Regions from separate parts of the Ornithinibacillus liuyingii genome, predicted to be linked through region 1. Evidence: riboswitches for the same ligand, from Rfam matches in the RefSeq annotation. Region 1 holds a riboswitch; the other holds the start of a gene.

Evidence for each region. A riboswitch is a leader RNA that binds a small molecule or an ion and turns the genes downstream of it on or off. The one in region 1 is predicted to bind preQ1.
Region 2: it holds a riboswitch for preQ1, as region 1 does, so the genes downstream of both, ACSKT4_RS14245 (QueT transporter family protein) here and queF (preQ(1) synthase) in region 1, are expected to answer to the same signal.

Annotation. Positions count from the first base shown of each region.
Region 1 covers NZ_JBPWOS010000008.1:203,550-215,209, forward strand. Annotated here, with positions in the region: gene ACSKT4_RS12775 (DUF2306 domain-containing protein) at 1-239, shown strand, start outside; gene ACSKT4_RS12780 (MarR family winged helix-turn-helix transcriptional regulator) at 346-765, shown strand; gene ACSKT4_RS12785 (hypothetical protein) at 882-1,538, shown strand; gene ACSKT4_RS12790 (MFS transporter) at 1,696-2,982, shown strand; gene ACSKT4_RS12795 (VUT family protein) at 3,151-3,705, opposite strand; gene queF (preQ(1) synthase) at 3,726-4,226, opposite strand; PreQ1 riboswitch class I at 4,323-4,369, opposite strand; gene ACSKT4_RS12805 (DUF5068 domain-containing protein) at 4,538-5,812, opposite strand; gene ACSKT4_RS12810 (CPBP family intramembrane glutamic endopeptidase) at 5,989-6,786, opposite strand; gene ACSKT4_RS12815 (MerR family transcriptional regulator) at 6,887-7,675, opposite strand; gene ACSKT4_RS12820 (EamA family transporter) at 8,009-8,911, opposite strand; gene ACSKT4_RS12825 (helix-turn-helix transcriptional regulator) at 8,997-9,701, opposite strand; gene ACSKT4_RS12830 (N-acetylmuramoyl-L-alanine amidase family protein) at 9,892-10,602, opposite strand; gene ACSKT4_RS12835 (LCP family protein) at 10,777-11,660, opposite strand, start outside.
Region 2 covers NZ_JBPWOS010000010.1:67,647-79,306, forward strand. Annotated here, with positions in the region: gene ACSKT4_RS14210 (ABC transporter permease) at 1-161, shown strand, start outside; gene ACSKT4_RS14215 (aldo/keto reductase) at 262-1,194, shown strand; gene ACSKT4_RS14220 (MarR family winged helix-turn-helix transcriptional regulator) at 1,481-1,909, shown strand; gene ACSKT4_RS14225 (ring-cleaving dioxygenase) at 1,927-2,865, shown strand; gene ACSKT4_RS14230 (flavin reductase family protein) at 2,884-3,495, shown strand; gene ACSKT4_RS14235 (alpha/beta hydrolase) at 3,511-4,113, shown strand; gene ACSKT4_RS14240 (VOC family protein) at 4,165-5,028, opposite strand; PreQ1 riboswitch class I at 5,222-5,266, shown strand; gene ACSKT4_RS14245 (QueT transporter family protein) at 5,274-5,759, shown strand; gene ACSKT4_RS14250 (lysophospholipid acyltransferase family protein) at 5,803-6,390, opposite strand; gene aac(6') (aminoglycoside 6'-N-acetyltransferase) at 6,495-6,935, opposite strand; gene ACSKT4_RS14260 (catalase) at 7,108-8,727, shown strand; gene ACSKT4_RS14265 (hypothetical protein) at 8,749-8,973, opposite strand; gene ACSKT4_RS14270 (iron-sulfur cluster assembly accessory protein) at 9,029-9,325, opposite strand; gene ACSKT4_RS14275 (GntR family transcriptional regulator) at 9,482-10,153, shown strand; gene brnQ (branched-chain amino acid transport system II carrier protein) at 10,192-11,541, opposite strand.

The DNA.
Region 1 (11,660 bases):
ATACAACCGTGTTAGCCTATTGGAATATTAAAAGGAAAAAAGTAAGCTTACACAGTACATGGATGACTCGGAGCTTCTTTCTTACATTTGCCAATATGACTATTTATATAGTCGTACTCATTTTGCATACGATCATGAATATCCCGTATAGCCTTTCTTATACTATAGCAGTGTGGTCATGTTGGATTCTTAATTTACTTTTGGCAGAAATTTTTATTAGGAAGAGGATCTTTTTATAATGGATATAACAGTTCATCTGATCATGCGCCGGTAAAAAGATAAGAATTGACAACTTATTATATCACCTATATATTTTACTAAATGAAATAATTTAGGTGGGATAGCATGATAAACGATAATCTCCAAAACAGCGACCTTATTCACTATATTATAGAAGAAATAATCGATATCCAGAAGCAGTCCCAACAATTTGTCAATCGAATCACGTTGGGTGAACAGCTTACCCAATCCCAGTTAGTGTTATTGTTCCAGCTGAAGAAACAGGATGGAATGAAGGCTACGGATATTGCAGAATTTTTTCATGTTACACCAGGGGCAGTAACAGCAATGTGTGATAAGCTAGAGAAGCAATCATACATTGAACGAACTAAGGACCCAATGGATCGCCGTATTGTAAAAATGGTCCTCACTCCCCAAGGCGAACAGAAGATAAGGGAATTATTTAAGAAATTCCCTGAAAAAGAAATAGAAAAAATAGCAACAACACTAGTACAAGTAAATAAATTAATGTCTACCATTACCTAAACATGCTCTTAAGTAAATCTTAAGGGTATTTTTTATTGACTTCTATATTTAATAAGTATATATTTTAATCATTAAAATATATACTTATTAAAACAATTTAGAAAAGGGGGATTTTCTTGGATAACAAAGCTTCTAACCGCTGCAAAAAGTTGACCAAAACAAGTGGTCTGATTAAAGAAAGGTTACTGGATTACGCCTTGATACGGATTAATGGGGCAGTTACATGTCAGCAGGAACTAGAGTCTGAGAGTTTATTTATTTTAGGTCGTGCAACATTTCTATCTCATGCAACCGTCGGCAAACTAAACTCAAAAGGGGTCTCTACCTTTCATTCATTACACGCTGACGAGATTACCAATATCGGATCCCTCACGTTAACCGAAGGAACAGCTATGACGATCCAGAGTAGTGGGATACTATCAGTCAAGCAGGCGATTACCGCAGATCACTTTGTGGCTAAAGGTGTTGTTAAAGCAGCTATTGTCAAATCCAACTACATCTCCATAGCTTTAACTGGTAAAAGCAAAATTGAAACGCTTCAAGGGAAGCACATAGAAGTAGACTTAGAAAAGAGGGGATGGTTCATTCATAAAAAACAATTAATTTGTTCCGCTATTGTAGGCGAGGATGTAAAGCTTCATTCAACAATCGCCAATTCAATTAAAGGAAGGACAATTCAAATAGGACCTAATTGTCATATTAGACACATGAGCTACTCCGATTCTTATACCCTCCATCCAACATCAAAGGTTGAACAAATACATAAACAATAGTTTGCTGGTACTAGAGTCGACACCTCACATGCAAGTCTCCAGTTATGCCTTATTTTTTATAGCTATACTTTATTGCAAAATTTTTGTAAATTTTTATGCTTTTCCTATTATTCTATGGAATATATTATATAAAATAGAATTAAGGGATGGTGAAATGATGAAAAGAAAATTTACGAAGCAAGAAACGAGTTGGATGTATTATGATTGGGCAAGTAATGCTTTTTCCATGATTATTACTACCGCGATTTTCCCCATTTTTTATAAAGCACAAGCAACAGCAGCGGGGGTAGAGGCGGCAGATTCAACAGCATACTTGGGTTATACCATTGCGATTTTCACATTTATTTTAGCCATGATTGGCCCAGTATTAGGAACTATAGCAGATTATGAAGGTTATAAAAAGAGGTTTTTTGTTAGCTTTTTATTGTTAGGACTTATCTCTACCTTTTCGTTAATCTTCGTACCAGAGGGAGAATGGTTACTATTACTTATCCTCTTCACAATGGCTTCACTTGGTTTAACAGGAGCAAATCTTTTTTATGATGCCTTCATAATTGACGTGACCGATAATAAACGGATGAATAAGGTATCGGCAAGGGGCTTTGGATACGGCTATATTGGTGGAGCTATTCCATTTTTAATTAGTATTGCCATTATCTTGTTAGCCCAAGAAGGGATTATTCCAATATCCAGTACAACCGCTAGTAAAATTGCATTTCTTATCGCCGTAATCTGGTGGGCGATATTTTCTATTCCAATGATTAAAAACGTTAAACAAATACATGGAATTAAGCGGGAACCAAACCCGATTCGTACAAGCTTCCGTCGTCTGAAGGAAACGGTTACATCCATTAGACAATATAAGCACTTAACGATATTTCTAATTGCTTATTTTTTCTACATAGATGGTGTCGGAACGATTATTTCCATGTCGACAGCATACGGAACTGATGTAGGATTGAGTGCAACGGTTCTATTAGTTGTCTTGTTTGTCACCCAAATCGTAGCAGCTCCTTTTGCCATTCTATATGGTAGATTAGCTGACCGATTTTCTGCAAAGCTTATGTTAAATATTGGTGTTTTCATCTATATCATCGTATGTATATACGGCTACTTCCTTGAAACAGCACTTGATTTCTGGATCCTAGCCATGCTTGTTGCTACATCACAAGGTGGCTTACAAGCATTAAGTAGATCGTACTATGCCAAGCTAATTCCGAAGCATAAATCTAATGAATTCTTCGGTTTCTATAATATCTTTGGTAAGTTCGCTTCTGTTACAGGTCCTGTTTTAATGGGGGTTACAACCCAATTGACAGGAAAATCGAATGCAGGTGTCTTGAGCCTAATCGTATTATTTATAATTGGAGCAATTGTGTTAGCCTTTGTTCCTTCTGATAAGAAATTATTAAATGAACAAAATGGTAAACTGAATGTTTCTTAAGTTGTAAACATAATGGGACAAAAAAACAGTCTACTCCTTTCAAGGGTAGACTGTTTCCTATATTATATCAACGGGCGCTTATGAAAGTTCAAGCTTACTAAAAAAAGCACATGATGATGCAATCATTACTTCTATCTTAAATAATAGTTCCAATCCGTCAGCATGATTTTAAGATAGTTTGTAGCTGTTTTTCGTAATTCTCTTCCCTCTTATTTGATAAAACTGATTCAAAATAAGTGCTCCAATCATTTGAACCAACGTCTTTGCCATAATTTGTCCAGCGATGGCGCCCGGTATTGCTGCCCATGGTAAAATATTCGCACCAATTGGGCTTAATCCAATCACGATAAAGACAACCGAATCGAGGAACCCACCTACTAGCCCACTATAGAACACACGCCATGGTATCGGTAGCTTCAGCCTCGTATATATCTCGGTGTCTGCTGTTTCTGCCACAATAAATGAAAGTGCAGATGCTGCTACAATCATTAAGGTATCCCCTAACAGATAGGAGACAATTCCAGATATAATTAATGCAGTAAATATAATCATGTATGTTTTCTTTCTACCGTGTCGCATTTGCACAAGGTCACGTAGAATGAAGGTTGCACCAATAAATAACGTTCCCATTGGTATTATAAACACGCCAAGTACTAGAGGCGCAAATTTTGCCGTTATGACATTAGCAACGACAATGGATAGTAAATATAAAAATATTCTCATGTCTTATCCCCTTCTTAAGATTACCGGTTATCGATTTTTTCTGGATTGAGATCGTGATTCATTAAACGATAATTCGCCATTTCTTCATATTTAGTACCTGGCTTGCCATAATTACACCATGGATCAATGGATATACCGCCACGAGGTGTGAATTTGCCCCACACTTCGATATAGCGTGGATCTAACAGCTCGATTAGATCGTTCATAATGATATTCACGCAATCCTCGTGGAAGTCGCCATGATTTCGAAAACTAAACAAATATAATTTCAATGACTTACTCTCTACAATCTTCTTATCTGGTATATAAGAAATATACATGGTCGCGAAATCTGGTTGGCCGGTAATTGGGCATAGACTAGTAAATTCCGGACAATTGAACTTTACGAAATAATCTCGGTTAGCATGCAGATTGTCTACAGACTCTAATACCTCTGGTGCATAATCAGAGGGATATTTCGTATTTTGATTCCCTAGTAAATGTAATTCGTCTAATCCTTCCTTATTGGTTCTTGGTGACATAAAAAAACCTCCTCGTAAAGTTTGTTACCACTTCACAAGAGAGGCCATAGCATTAATCTATTAAAAAAAGAAAAAACTATGCCCTTATGGACATAGCAATCCATAGTTTTTTATAGAGGGTTTAAGCTAGGAACCTCTCCCGTTCGGGTATGCAATTGATTTCTTTATTATACAACTCCTTGTGCACATGTCAATCTCTATTTTATTAGGCAACCATTTGCTTTATTCCTTTCCTTAAGGAGTCAAAAAAAGAGTAACAGATTTACAATAAATCCGTTACTCTCATATAAACCTGTCAAAGGGTAAAACAATTATAGCTCAAAAGTAGCTGTTTTTCCTTTGGATAAATCTTTTGCTTCCTCACCCCGAATAGGGCCGAATTCTAATTCAATAGGTTTATCCTTCCAAATTTTTTCATACTGCTCTTTGTCTAATGTATATATTTGCAGATATTCACCAGACTCGCCAGCTTCAATCACATCACCATACCGATAATTAAGTAGCATCCCTTGATCGAGAATGTACTGACTTCCATCGTTTACAATTAGCTTTGAACTCATTGATGATAGATTAATAGGCTCTGAACCTTGATTATCAAGATCGAATTTAGCTGTCAGCAATACGATTCCATTATTAAAGTCAGTAAAGCGTGGTGCTTCTACTTCATTAGGTGTGAATTCAGTAATCTGATATCCCTCTAGTGTAACCGTTACATCTCCTAACTGTTCACTTTCTCCAATATCAGACTCTTCCTTCAGCATCTTCTTCTCACCCATATCGTCAGTAGTTACCTTATCCTTATAAAAGGCTTCATTGGCAGCTACCTTTTCAGCGCCTTCTTCATTTAAGCTAAGTTTAAATTTGCCTTCCTTTCCAATCGGATTACCGAAGTCTCCTTTTTCCGCTTCAGCAGCTGGAACGTCTATAGCCACAGTCCCTACATCTAATGCTTGCTGTAAATGGGACTTACCGAATGGATAAGCGTAATAACCAGTTACAGATTCACCAGCTTTTAAGGTGTAATCATTTGACGGTGATAATTTTTCTGGCAGCTGTTCTTCTTCTGGAAGCAGCTCTTTATAATTGTTATAAGCCTTATCCGCACCAGTAAATGACAGATAAAAAGTAGGCATATAATATACATCTTGATCCAGCTCATTCGTCACGGTATATTGTGCAATAATGACACCACCATCGGTCTCATCATTGAAAGGAATATCGAAATTAGTGTGGAAATCATTTAATTCAACCAGTGTATAGGCATCCAATGAAACCGTAACACCGTCCAATTCATGTACTTGTGATTCCTTATTTTCATAAAGTACATTCGCCGTTCCTTCTGTTTTATCCTCCATATAAGTAATTAATTCTGCAAAATCACCAGTAGCCGCTCGATTCGTTTCTTCTGATTCCGCTTCTTCCTCTGGTTCATCTTCTTGAACTTCCTCGTCGTCAACCTCTTCATTATCTTCCTTTGAAACATCTTCATTATCATTAGCTGTCTCTTTCTCGCCACTTCCACATCCACTGACAATAAATAATGCTAGCATCATAGTGACAAGAACCATCCATAATCTACCCAATATTTTCCAACCTCCAAGATTTCAAACTGGTAACAGTGTAACATATTAGGCTTTTTAGTAATATGAGGAGAAAGGATTAATTTATATGGAAGAATACTACAATACTAAGTCTCAAGTCACATTACTTTAGAACGAACCTTCGCAGAGCAAGGAATATTTAATTGAACCTAATGAATAGCCTATAGATCCCTACCATATAAGATCTTTCTAGGATTTATAACAATTAATAGTAATGCGACTATAACATAACAAGGCATTACATATAGTAAAACGTCTAATACATCCCCCGGAATTACCACTAGAGAAAAATTAAACAATTGATGAATGACAATTGGTATCACAAGGTTCTTATTCAGATTGTAGAATAACGTCATCATAATGGAAATAGATAAAATCCCAATCATAAAAAGCACCATGTACTTGATTAAACTGATCCCAGCATATCCCGAGGCAAACCATAGTGGGGTGTGCCAAAATCCCCACAAAATTCCTATTATGATGCCAGATAATAATGGAGAGTACTTTTTTTGTAATTCACTTAAAGCATATCCTCTCCAACCTAACTCTTCCCCTAAAGGTCCCCTTACTAAACTATCTATAAAAGCAATGAGCAATAGTCCGAAGCTCGTAAAGGAAAACGCTAGCGTACCCTGTATATTGGATAGTACTATAATAGCTACAAAGAGGATTAAAACTTGTATACTTACTACATTAATCAATACAGAAGGCCTTATTCTTTCAGCAAATTGTTTTTTTATAAACTCTATTAAACTTACTTCTTGTTGAATTCTCTTAAACAATATAATAAAAGCAAAGGTTGAAGACCATGCAGCGATAACTTGTAGAAGGTTGGTTATACTATCAGGAACCCCCAATAGCATACTTATGCCAATAGCGATAAAAAACACCAAAAATATAACATAGCTTAGGATAATAAAACTTATCAATGGTCTCTTGACTGGTTTTTTCTTTTTCATAAAGCCACTCCTTTAAAACAAGTCGTTAATAATGGAGTCATCCATTACTAATCATCATTTTAAACCTGTGGGTTACCCCCAGCTCAAGACCATTTACGATTTATTTTAAAGGGGTGTACACTTCTAAAAACACACGCTCTAGACCATCTACATATGTAGTCAATAATATATTGATATACGTTACACCAGCTAATTCATACCCATTTTCACGTGCTATCTTTAAAAGCCTTTCTCCTACTTCTTGGTCCATACTTTCCCCACCATCCACCGCTCTGCCGTTTTCGATTACCATATACATACATTGCGGATGATAAAGGATACCACCGTTATCATTATGTTCTGGATCTCCCATCTCTCTAACAATAACAAAGTGATCTTCTTTAATTCCCTTTTGATCAAAATAGATAACACGTCTTGCACTCTTTAACGTAACAGCTTTCTCCTCTGTATTAATTTTTAACATTTCATATTCATTGTAAGCTTTATAATCCGTTATGTTGCCCACTACTTCTAATGGTCCCATCTCTTTAATCGTATACTTTCCTAAATGATTGTTAATTTTATTACAAGCTTCTTTCACCGATCTAATCTTTTTTAAAAGAAGACTCTTATATTCAAGTTCCTCAACTATTTGTTCTTCCTTCTCCTCTAATATACTTTCTAAATCGACTACACTCATATTCTGCCGTATCTCTTGGATTTTCTTAATCTCGATATCAATTTCCCTATAAAAATTGGTTGTAATAACGTCCTGAATATCATATTCATTATATTTTCTATACCCATTATGAGCATCATGCTCCGGTTTAACCAAACCTTTTTCCTCATAATACTTTAATGTATCCCTAGAAACTCCCAAAAATTTAGCAACTTGACCAATGGTATACATAATTCACCCCCTGTAAATCGGCTGTAAGAATAGACTTACCTTTATCACAGAAACATTTTTATTAAAAAATAGACCTCTACACTTATTATAAATAATGTCTTGGTCATTCACCATTATTCCCTGAGTAGTCCCGCTTTCAGGATGTTCGCAAACTTGATATTTATACGCCTATTAAAGTTACCCATTGGTTAGGAGAGTTCATTTTTCATGTTGCTCCTTTTTGGCAGACTGGTTGATTAACCAAATCTTGCTGTAATAGGTTGATTAGTTATGGAATACAAAAATTAGCCCCCTTACGCTATTTTGTAAAGGGACTTCATGTCTAGCTATGCTTCAACCACTCATACTTTTCTGCTCATTAAGTTCCATTTCTCCATTCGATTTCTCCGACCTTATTAATATCCCGATTCCAATAAGTAAAAGGATCATCCCTACCCACGAGATAAGGCTTAACGTCTCCCCTACGATAAAGACGCCTAATAATGCAGCGGTTAGCGGCTCGGCCAACGATAGGGTAACAGCGGTAGAGGAGGATACATGGGTAAGCCCTTTGGCAAATAATAAATAGGCTATTCCTGTTGCCACGATGCCCAGATGAAGACTGACTACAACACCGCGAGAACTTGCTAGCCAGGAGATATCAAACACAAACAAAAATGGCGATAACAAAATCCCACTAAGGGTAAATACAATTGCCACTACAGATATAGAAGAGTATTTTGCTACTAGCTCCCTACTTACTAGCGTATATCCTGCAAATGATAACCCCGCACCCAATGCCAAGAATAATCCCACCGGGTCCACTTGAACAGCGTCTTTATTCATAAATAACAAAAGACAGCCGAAGATAGAGAGCAATGTAGAACACCACCAAATCATAGGTGGACGTTTTCTACGATAAACCCATTCTAAAAATCCAGATAAAATAGGGGCACTCCCAATCGCTACTACAGTCCCTATAGCCACCCCAGTTAATGTAACAGCTGAGAAAAATAAAGGTTGATACAAGGCCATACATAAAGCCGCTATTAGTGTCGGCTTAATTGGCCAGTTCCTGACATTCCATTTACCAGTTAGGAGAACTATTAGTAATAAAAATACCCCTCCTACCGCTAAACGAGTACCCCCAATCGCAATCGGATGGGCGGAATCTGGGGCAAGCGCTTGTGATGTTCCTGTTGTCCCCCACAGAATCGCAGCCAATAATATCAAAAAAGGAGGTAACTTCCCTGTCATTTTGCTCACCTCAATTAAAAAAAGAATAGTAAACTTATCATAGAAAAATTCCTAAGAATTTTCTTTACCAAGTTTACTATCCTTTTTATCCAATTTGAAGCTTTCTATATTGTTGTGGAGCGATTCCCTCACAGCCTACAAACCATCTCGTAAATGAGGACGAATTCTCATAGCCTAATTCCTCACTAATCCTCGACATAGACCAATCGGTTGCAAGCAGGAGATGCTTTGCCTCCTTCAAGCGAAGCTCGGAAATATATGCTTTCGGACTCTTCCCAGTCTTTTTCTTAAACCAAGCTGAATAATATACCGGATGATAGTGTTCAATCGATGCTAATGCTTCTAGCTTAATAGGCTCCTTATAATGTTTATGAATATAATCAATGGATGGTGAATGGGAGATTTGCAGCTTATTCGTTACATATCTAGTCAAATCCACTAAGGAAGATAAGTTATCCTCATTCCTTGCCTCTTCCAATAGCAAATAACGAATAGAACTCCATTGTTTATCTAACGGTATGTACATGCTGTCCGTATCTCCCGGCAAATAGTGAATTGGGATATCTAATATTAGAAATTCATTCCTATCGACCGATCGGTAATGATGATTACAATTTGGAGGAAGGTAAAAGCAATAATCGGATGTAAGGTTTACCGCTTGCCATTTTGTTTGTATGTCTAAGGTACCCTGTAAAGGGAAAAGAAATTGGCCAAAATCATGTTGATGTGAATGGAATTCCTTCGAATACGTTCTTCTCTCGCATATGACTTGATTGAGACGTTGCATCATGTACTCCCCCATAACCTTAGCTTATTATAATATAGTATAAATCTTATAAGGTGTACCATAAAGGGAGAATTCCGTTTTTTTAGTAGATGATGTATGGCGCTAGTGTAACCGTGCTTTTCCCTTCCTTCATGACAGAATAACTGGCTTTTCAAGTTACATACTGATAAGAGATTACATATTGCAAGGCCATTTACAGATCCAAGTATTCTTTTATGCCATCACGAATAGCCTCTGCCGCAGTTTGTTGAAACTCCTCCGATATCATCTCTCGCTCCTGCTCCGGATTGGTCAAATATCCTACTTCTAATAAGACCGCAGGCATCGTCGTATCGGTTAGGACAAAGTAATTTTCCTTTCTAACCCCTCTATCGGTGTAGCCAGTTGCACTTAACAAATGCTTATGTATCGTATTGGCTAATACTTCTGCATCGTCATGGTAATAATACGTTTCCGTACCCGATACAGACGGGTTATCAAACGTATTGGCATGTATCGAAACATACAAATCTGCGGATAGGTCATTCGCAAAGTTCGGTCTCTCTCTTGTCTCCGTTGAAATAAAGACATCTTCTTCTCTAGTCATATATACTTCCAATGCTGCTTCTTGTTCCAGTAGTGCTGCTAGTTTCTTTGACAAGCTTAATGTGAAGTCCTTTTCAAAAGAAGCACTAGCACCGATTGCCCCCGGGTCATCGCCACCATGCCCTGGATCAATTACGACCTTATAAACCGGGCTTGAGCTATCTTCCTGTTCATTTGATACGACCACATCTTGGTTACTCAATTGCTCTTCCTTTTTGGCCTGGCTTAGTGCTTTACTTAACTCCACATTTTCCTTCCAAGTAAATATTAGTAGAACGACTAACAGACTAAAAACCACTAATCTAATCCATTTCTTCATACGCAAATTCTCCTTGTTTCACATCTAGTAGCTGTATGTTTATTACAATTATTGTTTATCCAGTATTAAGTCTATTTCACCTATTCATCTACAGTGTAACACCTTGATGTAAAGGTGAGATAAAGATAAAAAAAGTAGCCTATACCAATATTTCAGTATAGACTACTTTACAAATTATAATTCCAATTCCTGTTTTAATTGATTAGAAATAGTAGCTAATCCTTCTTCTGACGGGATGAAATAATAGATGCCTTCAATTTTTTCATCCTGACCTTCTATTTCATACGTTTTGATTTCTGAAGCATCAATAGATGAATATAGCTTCTGTAATTGGAATAATTCACTAGGACTTAGGCTAGTCTTCACATTTGATCCGATAATATTTGCCAGTTCTCCCACTTTAAACAAGGTGTCCGTAGAAATTGCTTCCTTTAAGGTCGACTTGATAAATTGGCGTTGTCTTTCTTCACGAGAATAGATGTTATTCGTTGCCTGTTTTCTCATACGAACAAAGGCAAGAGCTTCCTCACCATTCATCTTTTGCTCACCTTTTTCAAAGTAGAAGGTCTCACCACCTTTAATGTGACTTTTTTGTGAGAACGGTTCTTTGACATCAATCGTAACGCCACCGAGTGCATCTACTACCTCACTAAATCCTTCAAAATTAACCGCAACATATTCGTCGATTGGAATATCTAACAATTGTTCTACCTTTTCGACAGTTAGTTTATTGGCACCATAGCCAAACATAGAACCATAGGAGTATGCTGCGTTAATTTTATGGTAACCAACATAAGCAGGGTCTACTTCATCTGCCGTAAAATCCATTTTTGTATCACGTGGAACGGTTGTTAGGGATACTTTCTTGGTATTCGGATTTAATGTAGCAACAATTAGCGAGTCAGCACGACCATTTTGGCCACTTGCCCCATCATCCACTCCCATTAATAATATCGATATCGGGTCGCCACCAAAGTCAACCTCTTCCTCTCTAAGTGCCGACTTGTTATCTGGACGGTCAATCTCCTCATGAGCCTCTTTTGTAGCCGCATAAACAT
Region 2 (11,660 bases), on a different contig from region 1:
AAATTATTGCAGGCGCAGATCCTGTACAAGCCGTTCAATTTCAATTGTTAATCTTGTTCCTATTATTAACTACTGCAGTCGTAACCAGTATTATGCTAGGATACCTATCCTACCCAGCGCTATTTAATAAGCAAATGCAGTTTCTAAAATTCCATAAGTAATCACCACGGGAATCTTGTATGAACACGATTCCCTTTCCTTGTATCTACACTTGATTTTCCAATAGAATATAATTATCCCATACTTTAGGAGGTAGTGAGATTGTCAAATAAAGTACGAATCGGTAGAACTGACTTAGTTGTAAATCCTATTGGTTTAGGAGCCAATGCAATTGGTGGTCATAATCTTTACCCAGGAATTGATGAACAGATTAATAGAGAGTTATTACAAACCGCCATTAAGGAAGGTCTGGATTATATTGATACAGCATTTACATATGGCATGGGGCGATCCGAGGAAATAATTGGTGAAGTGATGAAGGTAATGGGTAATCGTCAACAGATGGTTATCGCTACAAAGGGTACTCAAAAGCTTGTTAATGGAGAAACGATTGTAGATAATTCTCCAGAATTTCTACGAGAAACGGTTGATGCTAGCCTAAAAAGACTTCAAACAGACTATATCGATCTATTTTACATCCACTTTCCTGATGAAAAAACACCTAAGTACGAAGCGGTTGGTGCATTAAAAGAACTTAAAGATGCAGGAAAAATCAGAGCCATTGGCGTATCGAACTTCTCATTAGAACAATTAAAAGAAGCAAATCAAGATGGATATGTTGATGTATTACAAGGACATTATAATCTATTAAATCGCCAACCTGAAAATGGCCTGTTCCCTTACACGCTTGAACACAATATTTCCTTTGTTCCATATTTCCCATTTGCTTCTGGCTTACTCGCAGGAAAATACACTAAAGAAACAACCTTTAATGATTTCCGTGCTAATATGCCTCATTTCCAAGGGGAAGCATTCGAACAAAACCTACAAAAAGTAGAAACATTAAAGGAAATTGCCAATACGAAGCAAACAGAAGTATCCAACATTGTACTTGCCTGGTATCTCGCACAGCCTTCAATCGACACCGTCATCCCAGGAGCTAAAAAACCAGAGCAAGTCATACAAAACCTTAAAACATTAGAGGTACAATTATCAAAAGAAGAAATAGAAACCATCGATCGGATTTTTTCATAAGAGGGTAACCCCCTCTTTTTTTTATTTGCCTTATTATGTACTTTATTGCTTGAAAAGATCGGGCGCCTCTGTTCTACGATTGGCCCCTAGGTATAGTCACGATGCAGATAAGACACAGACACCGTTTGAATAGAAAAATTTTTTCTGTAAAAACTGCTTAATATCGCCATACTTGCGAAAACTACAAACAAGGTCATTTGACAATTTCAGCATAACCATATAAAATATACTTAATTAAAGATATTTAAATTCATAATAATTAAATTAAAAATAAGAAGGTGTAAACATGAGCGAGAATCTTTCATTAAAAGCATTTGTTGTTCTAATGAAGGCTTCCAAGTCTCTACAAGAGGTGATTAAACACGATATTAGCAATCATGGAATGCGTACCTCTGACTTTGAAATTCTTGAAGCACTTTATCATAAAGGCAGACTTACCGTAAAAGAAGTATCCGATGCCGTTCTCATAAACACAGGTTCCATTACCTATGTCATTGATAAATTAGAGAAAAAAGGATTACTAGAAAGAAGTCATTGTAAAGACGACCGAAGAGTAGTCTATATCCATATAACAGATGAGGGAAAAAAACTAATGGACGAAGTATTTCCACAGCATCAGCAAGTGATAGAAAGCTTATTCGAGGGCATCTCTGATGAAGACAAAGAGACACTTATTAGCGTATTAAAACAAGTGGGACAAAAAGCAGTCCAATGAAAGGCGGATGATGAACGATGAAAAAAACGGCAGGAATTCACCATATCACAGCAATCGTAGGACACCCTCAAGAAAATGTTGATTTTTATGCTAGTGTTCTTGGCTTACGATTAGTTAAAAAGACAATAAACTTTGATGATCCAGGCACTTATCATCTCTATTTCGGAAACGATGGCGGTCGACCAGGATCCATTATTACATTCTTCCCTTGGGCAGATGCATACCAAGGAAAGATAGGTGATGGCCAAGTAGGTGTAACTTCTTACGCTATTCCTACCGGCTCCATGGATTTCTGGGAACAGAGACTGGCTAAATTTAACATCATATACACTAAATCCAACCGCTTTGGAGAAACCTATTTAACATTTGATGATGTTCACGGTTTAAAACTTGAATTAGTAGAGCGTGGAGATGGTGAGATTAATAATTGGACTATTGGTGATATAACTCCTGACGTTGCAATTAAAGGTTTTGCTGGAGCCACATTATTATCATCCCAACCAGAAGATACAGCACGTTTACTTGTTGATGTCATGGGGCTTGAAAAAGTCGGGGAGGAAAATGAGCTTATTCGATTCCAATCTCATGGAACCATCGGAAATATCATTGACCTAAAAAAGACTACGACTGGTAAAGGGCAGATGGGAGTTGGCACGGTTCACCATATCGCCTGGAGAGCAACAGATGATGCAGATCAATTAGATTGGAAAAAGCATGTAGAAAGTAATGGTTACGGAGTAACACCAGTACGAGATCGGAATTACTTTAATGCCATTTATTTCAGAGAACATGGGGAAATTTTATTCGAAATCGCAACAGACCCACCAGGCTTTGCACATGATGAATCGTATGAAACGATGGGGACAGCGTTAAAACTCCCTTCCCAATATGAAATGTATCGGGAAAAACTAAATGATCATTTGATTCCAATTCAAGTTCGAAATTTAGATAACTAATTTTTTGGGGGGATTGTGTTGCTTTCCTTTTATCCAGAAAGCCAATCAGAACGCGAGAATTATAAGTTACTAATTGGATCCATCATTCCAAGACCTATTGCATTTGTCACAACAAAAGCAGTAGATGGGACACTAAATGGAGCGCCATTTAGTTATTTTAATATAGTATCCTCTAATCCACCAATGGTTTCATTAGCTATTCAGCGTAAGAATGGCAATATGAAGGATACAGCTCGAAATATAACGGAAAATGGGGAGTTTGTTATTCACATCGTCGACGAACAAAATGTTGATAACATCAATAAAACCGCCGCCACTCTTCCATCGAATAAGAGTGAAATTACTATAGCCGGCCTTACCCCTATCCCAAGTGAAAGAATCTCTGTACCCGGTGTACAGGAGGCGAAAGTAAGATTCGAATGTAAGCTAGAGCAAATCATCGCATTAGATGCAGCAGATGGCGAAAAGGGTTCCGACCTAATCCTTGGTAAAATCATAACGTATTATATTGACGAGGAAATTTATGAAGATGGGAAAATTAACCCTGTAAAGTTAGCAGCGATTAGTCGATTAGCAGGGGCTAACTATGCTAAAGTCGGGGAGATTTTTTCCATCGAAAGACCAAAATAAAAAGGAGCTTTTCATATGAAGCATATTTTCCAAAAGGGAACAAATTCCGATAAACCAACTTTATTATTACTGCACGGAACTGGCGGGACTGAACAAGATCTTCTGCCACTTGCAGAAATGATTGATAAAGAAGCAAATATCCTGAGTGTTCGTGGTAACGTACTAGAGAATGGTATGCCACGTTTCTTCAAACGATTAGCAGAAGGTGTCTTTGATGAAGAGGACCTAATTTTTCGTACGAAAGAACTAAATGAATTCTTGGGTGAAGCTGCTGAAAAATATGGCTTTGCTCGTAACAATATAATTGCTATCGGCTATTCTAACGGGGCAAATATTGCTGCAAGTCTCATGTTCCACTTTCAAGATGCACTACGTGGTGCGAGCCTTCACCACCCAATGGTACCAAGAAGAGGAATGACATTACCAGATTTAGCTAGTAAAAAGGTGTTTATTTCTGCAGGTACGAATGATCCTATTTGTCCGGCCCAAGAATCAGAAGATCTTAAATCATTATTAGAAAATGCTGGTGCAGATGTTACATTACATTGGGAAGACAAAGGTCACCAATTGACCGTCAGTGAGGTAAGAGCATCGACAGATTGGTATCATAATTTATAAGAAAAAAATGAGATCTACGCTTTTAGTAGATCTCATTTTCTTATCCACAGGTTATTCACTAATGCATAAGTGAATTGTGTTAGACGCAGGGTCTTTCACCCTATAGTAATCTTCTATAAGAACAACCTCTGCCCCGATGTTCCGCAGACTGTCGATTCTCTTCTGTCTTGTTTCTTCATCTGGTAGCATTAAGGTAAAGTAATGTAGCCCAACACTATTATCGCTAGGTGCTGATGCTTCCACACCATTCCACACATTTAATCCGATATGATGATGGTAACCACCAGTAGAAGCAAATAATGCTCCCGGGTATCTTGTCACGATATCAAATCCAAGCCCGTTCACATAGAAGTTTTCTGTAGCCTCCAAGTCAGCAACATGTAAATGGATGTGCCCCATTACAGAATCCTCCGGTATTCCAGCCCACTCCTTATCACTCTCCGCCAACAGACTCTCCGCATCTAAAGCAACCGTACCCATGTCCACTGTCCCATCATTCCAGTTCCAGGAAACAGAAGGTCTATCACTAGCTACCTCAATACCATTACCATCAGGGTCATCAAAGTATAGCGCCTCACTTACATAGTGATCAGAAGCCCCAAGTCTGATATAGTTCCCCTCTGTTTGTACTAAATGTTTAAGAAAGTTGGCTAAATCCTTCCTTCTTGGTAATAATATGGCAAAGTGATATAGTCCTGTTGTACGAGCTTGCTTTTCCCTTACCTCTTCTGGTTGTTCCAAGATAAGAATAGGACGAACACCATCTGGGGATAAGATTACCTTACTTTCCGTTTTCTGCATGATTTGAAATCCAAAGACACGCTGATAGAAGTCCAAAGACTTTTGCAGGTCACTAACATATATGTTTACTTCCCCAACGAATGTGGTTGGCTTTTGAAAGTATTTTCGTTCCATCATCTCAACCTCCTTATATTACTTTTTAGAATAAGGTTACTTTATGTAAGTATAATATCTATTTCTGCCGGTTGTCAATAAAACCATGTCATCGCTATTATTAGTTCTACTACTGGAACACTTCCATACTATAGAAAAAGTAAAATTAACTTTCTATTTTTGCGGAGTTGTACTATACTAGATAAGTTGCTTGAAAGACGTGGTTCGAAACCATCCCACGTAAAAAAACTAAGGGAGAGATTAATATGAAAGCAAGAACATTAGTTGTAAATGCTCTGATTGCAGCATTGTACATTGCTGTTTCAGCGCTAATCGTTCCATTCGGATTTACGAATGTACAGTTTCGTATTTCCGAGGTGTTCAACCATCTTATTGTTTTCAATAAGAAATATTTCTTCGGGATTGTGATAGGGGTACTTTTATACAACCTATTATTCTCACCGCTAGGTTGGTATGATTTAGTATTTGGTGTTGCCCATTCTGCCATATCACTTGGTATCATCATCCTATTAGGGAAATATGTGAAAAACATCTTAGCATTATTAATAGCAAATACATTGGTATTTACATTTAATATGTTTATTATTGCATTTGAACTCAATTTAGCATTAGAGCTACCATTCCTATTTACATGGTTAACAACCGCAGTAGGAGAGTTCGCAGTACTAGCTATAGGTATACCAATTATTTATGCACTTAATAAGCGAATAAATTTCAATAAGCTTATATAATATAGAGAAAGACCTTCACAATCCTAGACTGTGAAGGTCTTTTTTATTTAATCTTATCTTGTAATGCTCGCATTTCTTTGTCTAATTGTTGCATTAAAACTTCCATACCTTCTTTTTTGGACATACCTTCTGGAAGCTGAATTGGTTCCCCGTAAATTAATCTCGGTTTAATTCTTTTGAACAAATCTTTAAAATTATTTGGTCCAACATAAGCAGCAGGTACAATTGGTACATCAGAATGCGCAGCGATAGTCACTGCACCACGTTTCAAAGGTACATCCTCACTAGATCGTGTACCACTCGGAAAAATCCCAACAACCTTCCCTTCCTTTAATAGCTTACGTGGTGTTTTAATGGCACTCGGACCCGGATTCTCACGATCGACTGGGAATGCGTGTAAGTTCTCCATTAACCACTTTGTAAATTTCGTTTGAAAAAGCTCTTTCTTTGCCATATAATGAATTTCTGTTGGCAATGTCGCAATTCCAAGCCATAAAATATCGACAAATCCAGTATGTGTACATGCAATAACATAACTACCCGACTTCGGGAGATTTTCTTTTTGATATACTTTTATTCTTCCGAAAAGGCTCAGAAACCCCTTTACAACATTTGCAGCAAATTTATACATTTCTTCATCCTCTATTCTCAATCAACTTACTTTTATTATATTTTACCACAAACTCATATTACCTGATACTAATTTCATTAAATTTGAATGGTGAATTTCCAACTTTACAAGTCTTTAATAAACGTAATCAATCGTCCAGCTTCTTTAAAGCCAAGGCTCATATGAAATGGATAACTATCTTGATTATCAACTTCCATATCAGAGCCTACTTGCGTACAACCATTTCTTTTAAACCATTTCTTCCCTTCATGAAAAAGCTTAGTTGATATTCCCTTTCTTCTGTACTCTTGCTTCACATAGACTCCCTCTATATAACCTGTAGGGCTGGTTTCCGAACCTTGAACATAATCAGTACGTATGGACAAATGCATAAACGCAATTGGTTGCTCATCCTCTACATACAATAGAAATCTATGATTAGAATTTTCTAATATTTGCTTTAACTCATTTTCAAGTGCCTCAGAATTATTTCCGTTATATAGTTCTGACGCTAGATTGGTAAGGTCTTTCAGTTGTTCCGTTGTAGCTTCTATTATGGTTCCCATGCTTTTTCACCCCTCTATTAATCATATTATTTAAGCTAAGAATAGCTTTTTATCGTTAGTTAATCCATCCTCTATGTTTTATTTGTAATATCTATCAAAAACTGGATTATTTTATTGCATACTTGGTAAGCATAATTACTGTGAATAAAGTACATATGAAAGAGGCGATAGAATGGATAAATCCAATGAAACACCAGAAACGAATATTGAGCACGATGACACACTGACTACCAGACAAGGACATCCTGTCACCAATAATCAAAACATTCGTACAGTCGGTAATCGTGGACCAGCTACATTAGAAAACTATGACTTTATCGAGAAGATTAGTCACTTTGACCGCGAAAAGGTTCCAGAAAGAATCGTACACGCTCGCGGGGCTGGTGCTCATGGGTACTTTGAAACATATGGAACAGTTGGTGATGAGCCTGTGTCTAAGTACACACGTGCAAAAGTGTTCCAAGGAAAAGGAAAACGCACACCGGTATTTGCTCGTTTTTCCACAGTTGTTGGTGGGAATGACTCTCCTGAAACAGCACGTGACCCAAGAGGATTTGCCATTAAATTCTACACAGAGGATGGGAACTGGGATTTAGTTGGAAATAATCTAAAGATCTTTTTCATCCGAGATGCGATGAAATTCCCTGATATGATTCATGCCTTCCGTGCTGATCCGGTAACGAACATGCAGGATCCACGAAGATTTTTCGACTTTTGCGCTAATTCTCCAGAAACCTTCCATATGGTGACCTTTGTTTATTCACCTTGGGGTATCCCAGCTAATTACCGGATGATGCAGGGGTCTGGGGTTAACACGTATAAATGGGTCAACAGCGAGGGAAAAGCTGTATTGGTTAAATACCACTGGGAACCAAAGCAAGGCATCAAAAATTTAACCGTCAAGGAAGCAGCAGAAATCCAGGCAAAGAGCGTTAACCACGCTACCCAGGATTTATATGAAGCGATCGAACGTGGCGATTACCCAGAATGGGAACTATTTGTTCAAATCATGGAGGATGGCCCACATCCTGAGCTAGACTTTGATCCGCTGGATGACACAAAGCTTTGGCCTGAAGACCAATTCCCTTGGCTACCGGTTGGGAAAATGGTCTTAAATAAGAACCCAGAGAACTATTTTATGGAGGTAGAACAGGCTGCTTTCGGTACCGGGGTACTCGTAGATGGTCTGGACTTCTCTGATGACAAGATGCTTCAAGGTAGAACCTTCTCCTACTCAGATACCCAGCGCTATCGTGTTGGAGCAAATTATTTACAACTACCAATTAACGCAGCTAAAAAACGTGTAGCGACAAACCAAGAGGGTGGCCAGCTTCGTTACCACAATGATAAGGCACCAGGTCAAAACCCACATGTTAACTATGAACCGTCCATCTTAGGTGGGTTAAAGGAAGCCGAGCAGGTTGGAACCGAGCACACCCCACATGTAGAAGGAAATCTTGTAAGAGAATCTATCGAAAGACAAGATAATACTAAACAGGCTGGTGAAACATACCGCCGTTTCGAACAATGGGAAAAAGATGAGTTAATCAATAATCTAGTGAATGATTTAGCTATTTGTGATAAACGAATCCAAGATAAGATGATTGCTTTAGCAGAAGAGGCTGATGAAGAATATGGACGTCGCCTTCGTGAAGGAATCGCTGCTAAAACAAAAGAAATGGGCGATATGAAAATGGAAGCCGGCGAGGAATTCCGTCCTTTAGGTAAAGCAAGCGCTCCAGAAGCAGTAGATGATGCCATGAAGAAATCCCACGATGCTGATCCATATTAATCTTTTGAGGTACTAGTTTAGCTAGTGCCTCTTTTTTGTTTGGGAGGTTAGGGAGGCATCCTTTACTCGGTTTGGGCGCATCCTACTTTCACTCGGGCTTATCTTCCCAAGCTTTGGGACCATCTTCCTTCCATTGGGAGCATCATCCATCACTTCGGGCTTATCTTCCCTCACTTTTGGCACATCTACCTTTGCCTCAGGATCATCCTTTCCCATTTTGGGCGCATCTCCCCACAATCCAAACACTCCCCCCTCCCCAAACAAAAAAGACAAGGATCTAATGCCCTTGCCTTAAGAAATATTAATGATGATGTCCTTTTTTAGGATTAGTGATTACTAATTCTTCCTGTGGAACATAGAAATACTGAATCCATACACCATCTAACCACTCATTATCTTTTTCCAAAATGATATCAATATCTTTATCCGTTTTCACTACTTCATCATTTTCTGAAGGTGTGTCTAATCGAATATCGTAATGAGCATGATCACCATGTAGATGGGTTACGAGCACTCGAATCATTTTTCCTTGTGCTTCTTCTGTTTCAAGCATTTTCTTCAAATACTTTGCTGCATTGCGATTTATTTTACATTGCATAATATGTGGCCCCTTTTATTTAATGTTTACTACTATATTGTTTCAGTTTTCTCGAAAAAAGACAAATTAAACATCTTGGTGATAAATCAACATATTCATAAAAGTAGTTTTCATGTATACTGGAAATAAACAGTTTTTTTAGAGGAGGGGAATAATTTGCCGGTACCTGCAAATCATTCTAAGCCAGTTCGAACAACAGCAAAGGAAAGCGCGTACAAGCAAATCCTTCATTGGATAATTGATGGAACTTTATATCCTGGGGAAAAGTTAAATGATACAGAGCTAGCAGAAGCACTCGGCGTTAGTAGAACACCGATACGGGAGTCTTTACAATTACTTGAATCACAAGGATTGGTTAAAATGTATCCCGGTAAAGCTACTCAAGTTACCGAGGTAGAGAAAGAGTCCATTAAAGATTTACTACCTCCTTTAGCCGTATTACAAGCTTTATCAACAGAGCTTGCCATCGATCATATATCAGATAAAACGATATCTTCTTTAAAGAATATTAATCAAGAATTTGCCAATGCTCTCTATCAAAAAGACTACCACGCCGCGTTAAACATTGACGAGCACTTTCATCAACTAATTGTTGATACTGCCAATAACACTTACATAAGTGGGATAGTAGAGAATCTACAAGCACATGTGCGAAGATTGTTCTTCCATAACTCCATTATACTTTCCGAAAGCTCCATTGAGGTTCATGACACTATCATTCATCATATAGAGAATGGGGATAAAGAGAAAGCCTCTGCCTTAATGAAACAAAACTGGCTCGATATTTCAAAGGATTTCAATTTATCCAATACAATTAATCAACAATAAAGAAAGTCGGTCTCCTAAGTAAGGAAACCGACTTTCTTTTATAGATTTACAGCTACTTTTCTCATTCTTGTAATGATTCCTGTTATGAGAATGACTATGATAGCAGGGACAAGCCATCCTAGTCCTTCATCATAAAAAGGTAACCATTTTTCATAGAAAGATACAACCGGTTCTAATAGGCTAAAGCCATCTATTCCAAGAGATTCCTGTAGTACTTTCCAACCATCAAAAATACTGATTAAAAATGTTATGGAAATGGTAGACATGTATACGATTCTTGAATGATTAAATAATGGTGATAAAAATACCAAGATCATCAAAACAATGGCAAGTGGATATAACAACATCAACACTGGTACAGAGTACGTAATAATATTCGTTAAACCAAAATTAGCAATGGTAAAAGTTATAACCGTAAAGAACATCACAAGAGTTTTATAACTAACCCTTGGTATCAATCGTTGAAAATATTCTGCACACGCCGTCATTAGACCGATATTGGTAGTTAAACAAGCTAAAATAATCACTACACCAAGTAAAACCGTCCCCACTGTACCAAAATAATATTTTGCAGTACTACTCAGGATCAATCCCCCAGTGTCCAATAGCCCGAATTCCTCTACACCGACAGCGCCCAGATATGCAATACCAACATAGATTAAGCCTAAAAGTATAATCGCCACAAAGCCCGTTTTAAAGGTTGCGGATACAATTTCTTTCCTAGATGATACGCCTAAAGCCTTTATCGCATTTATTACGATAATCCCGAATACTAACGAGGCAAGTGCGTCCATCGTATTATATCCCTCTAGGAAACCTGTGACAAAGGCATTGCTTTGATAGGACTCTAATGGTGCTTGTGCATTCCCCATTGGATTGACAATAACCATTATTAAAAGGATTGCCAGTAGCACTACTATTCCTGGCGCTAATAACTTTCCAACCCGATCTACAATCTTCGCTGGATTTAATGAAAACCAAAGGGATATAGCAAAGAAAAGGACCGTAAATAGGAACAGGGCAAGCGAAGATTTGTTCTCCAAATGAGGTGCTATTGCTATATCAAAGGCCACTGCTCCCGTTCTAGGTGCGGCAAAGAAAGGACCGATTGTTAAATATAATACGGTTGTAAACAATACACCATAAATAGGACTGACCCTACTTGCAAGGTCCTGTAGGTCTTTACTCCCTGAAAATCCCATCGCAATAATTCCCAATAAAGGCAACCCAACACCTGTAAGGAGAAACCCTACGGCAGCTGGCCACATATTCGTTCCTGCTGCTTGTCCAAGTTGAGCAGGAAAGATTAAATTGCCCGCTCCAAAAAATAGAGCAAACAGCATGACTCCTATTATTATATATGAAGAATTCGGTAACTTATCCTTCAATTCTCTCTCTCCTCGTTATAAAATCATAATTATCAGACTATATTTTTTTTACTGTGCTTCATTTTGCACGAGAATTCATCATACTATCTTTCCGGACAATATGCAATATATTGCAATAA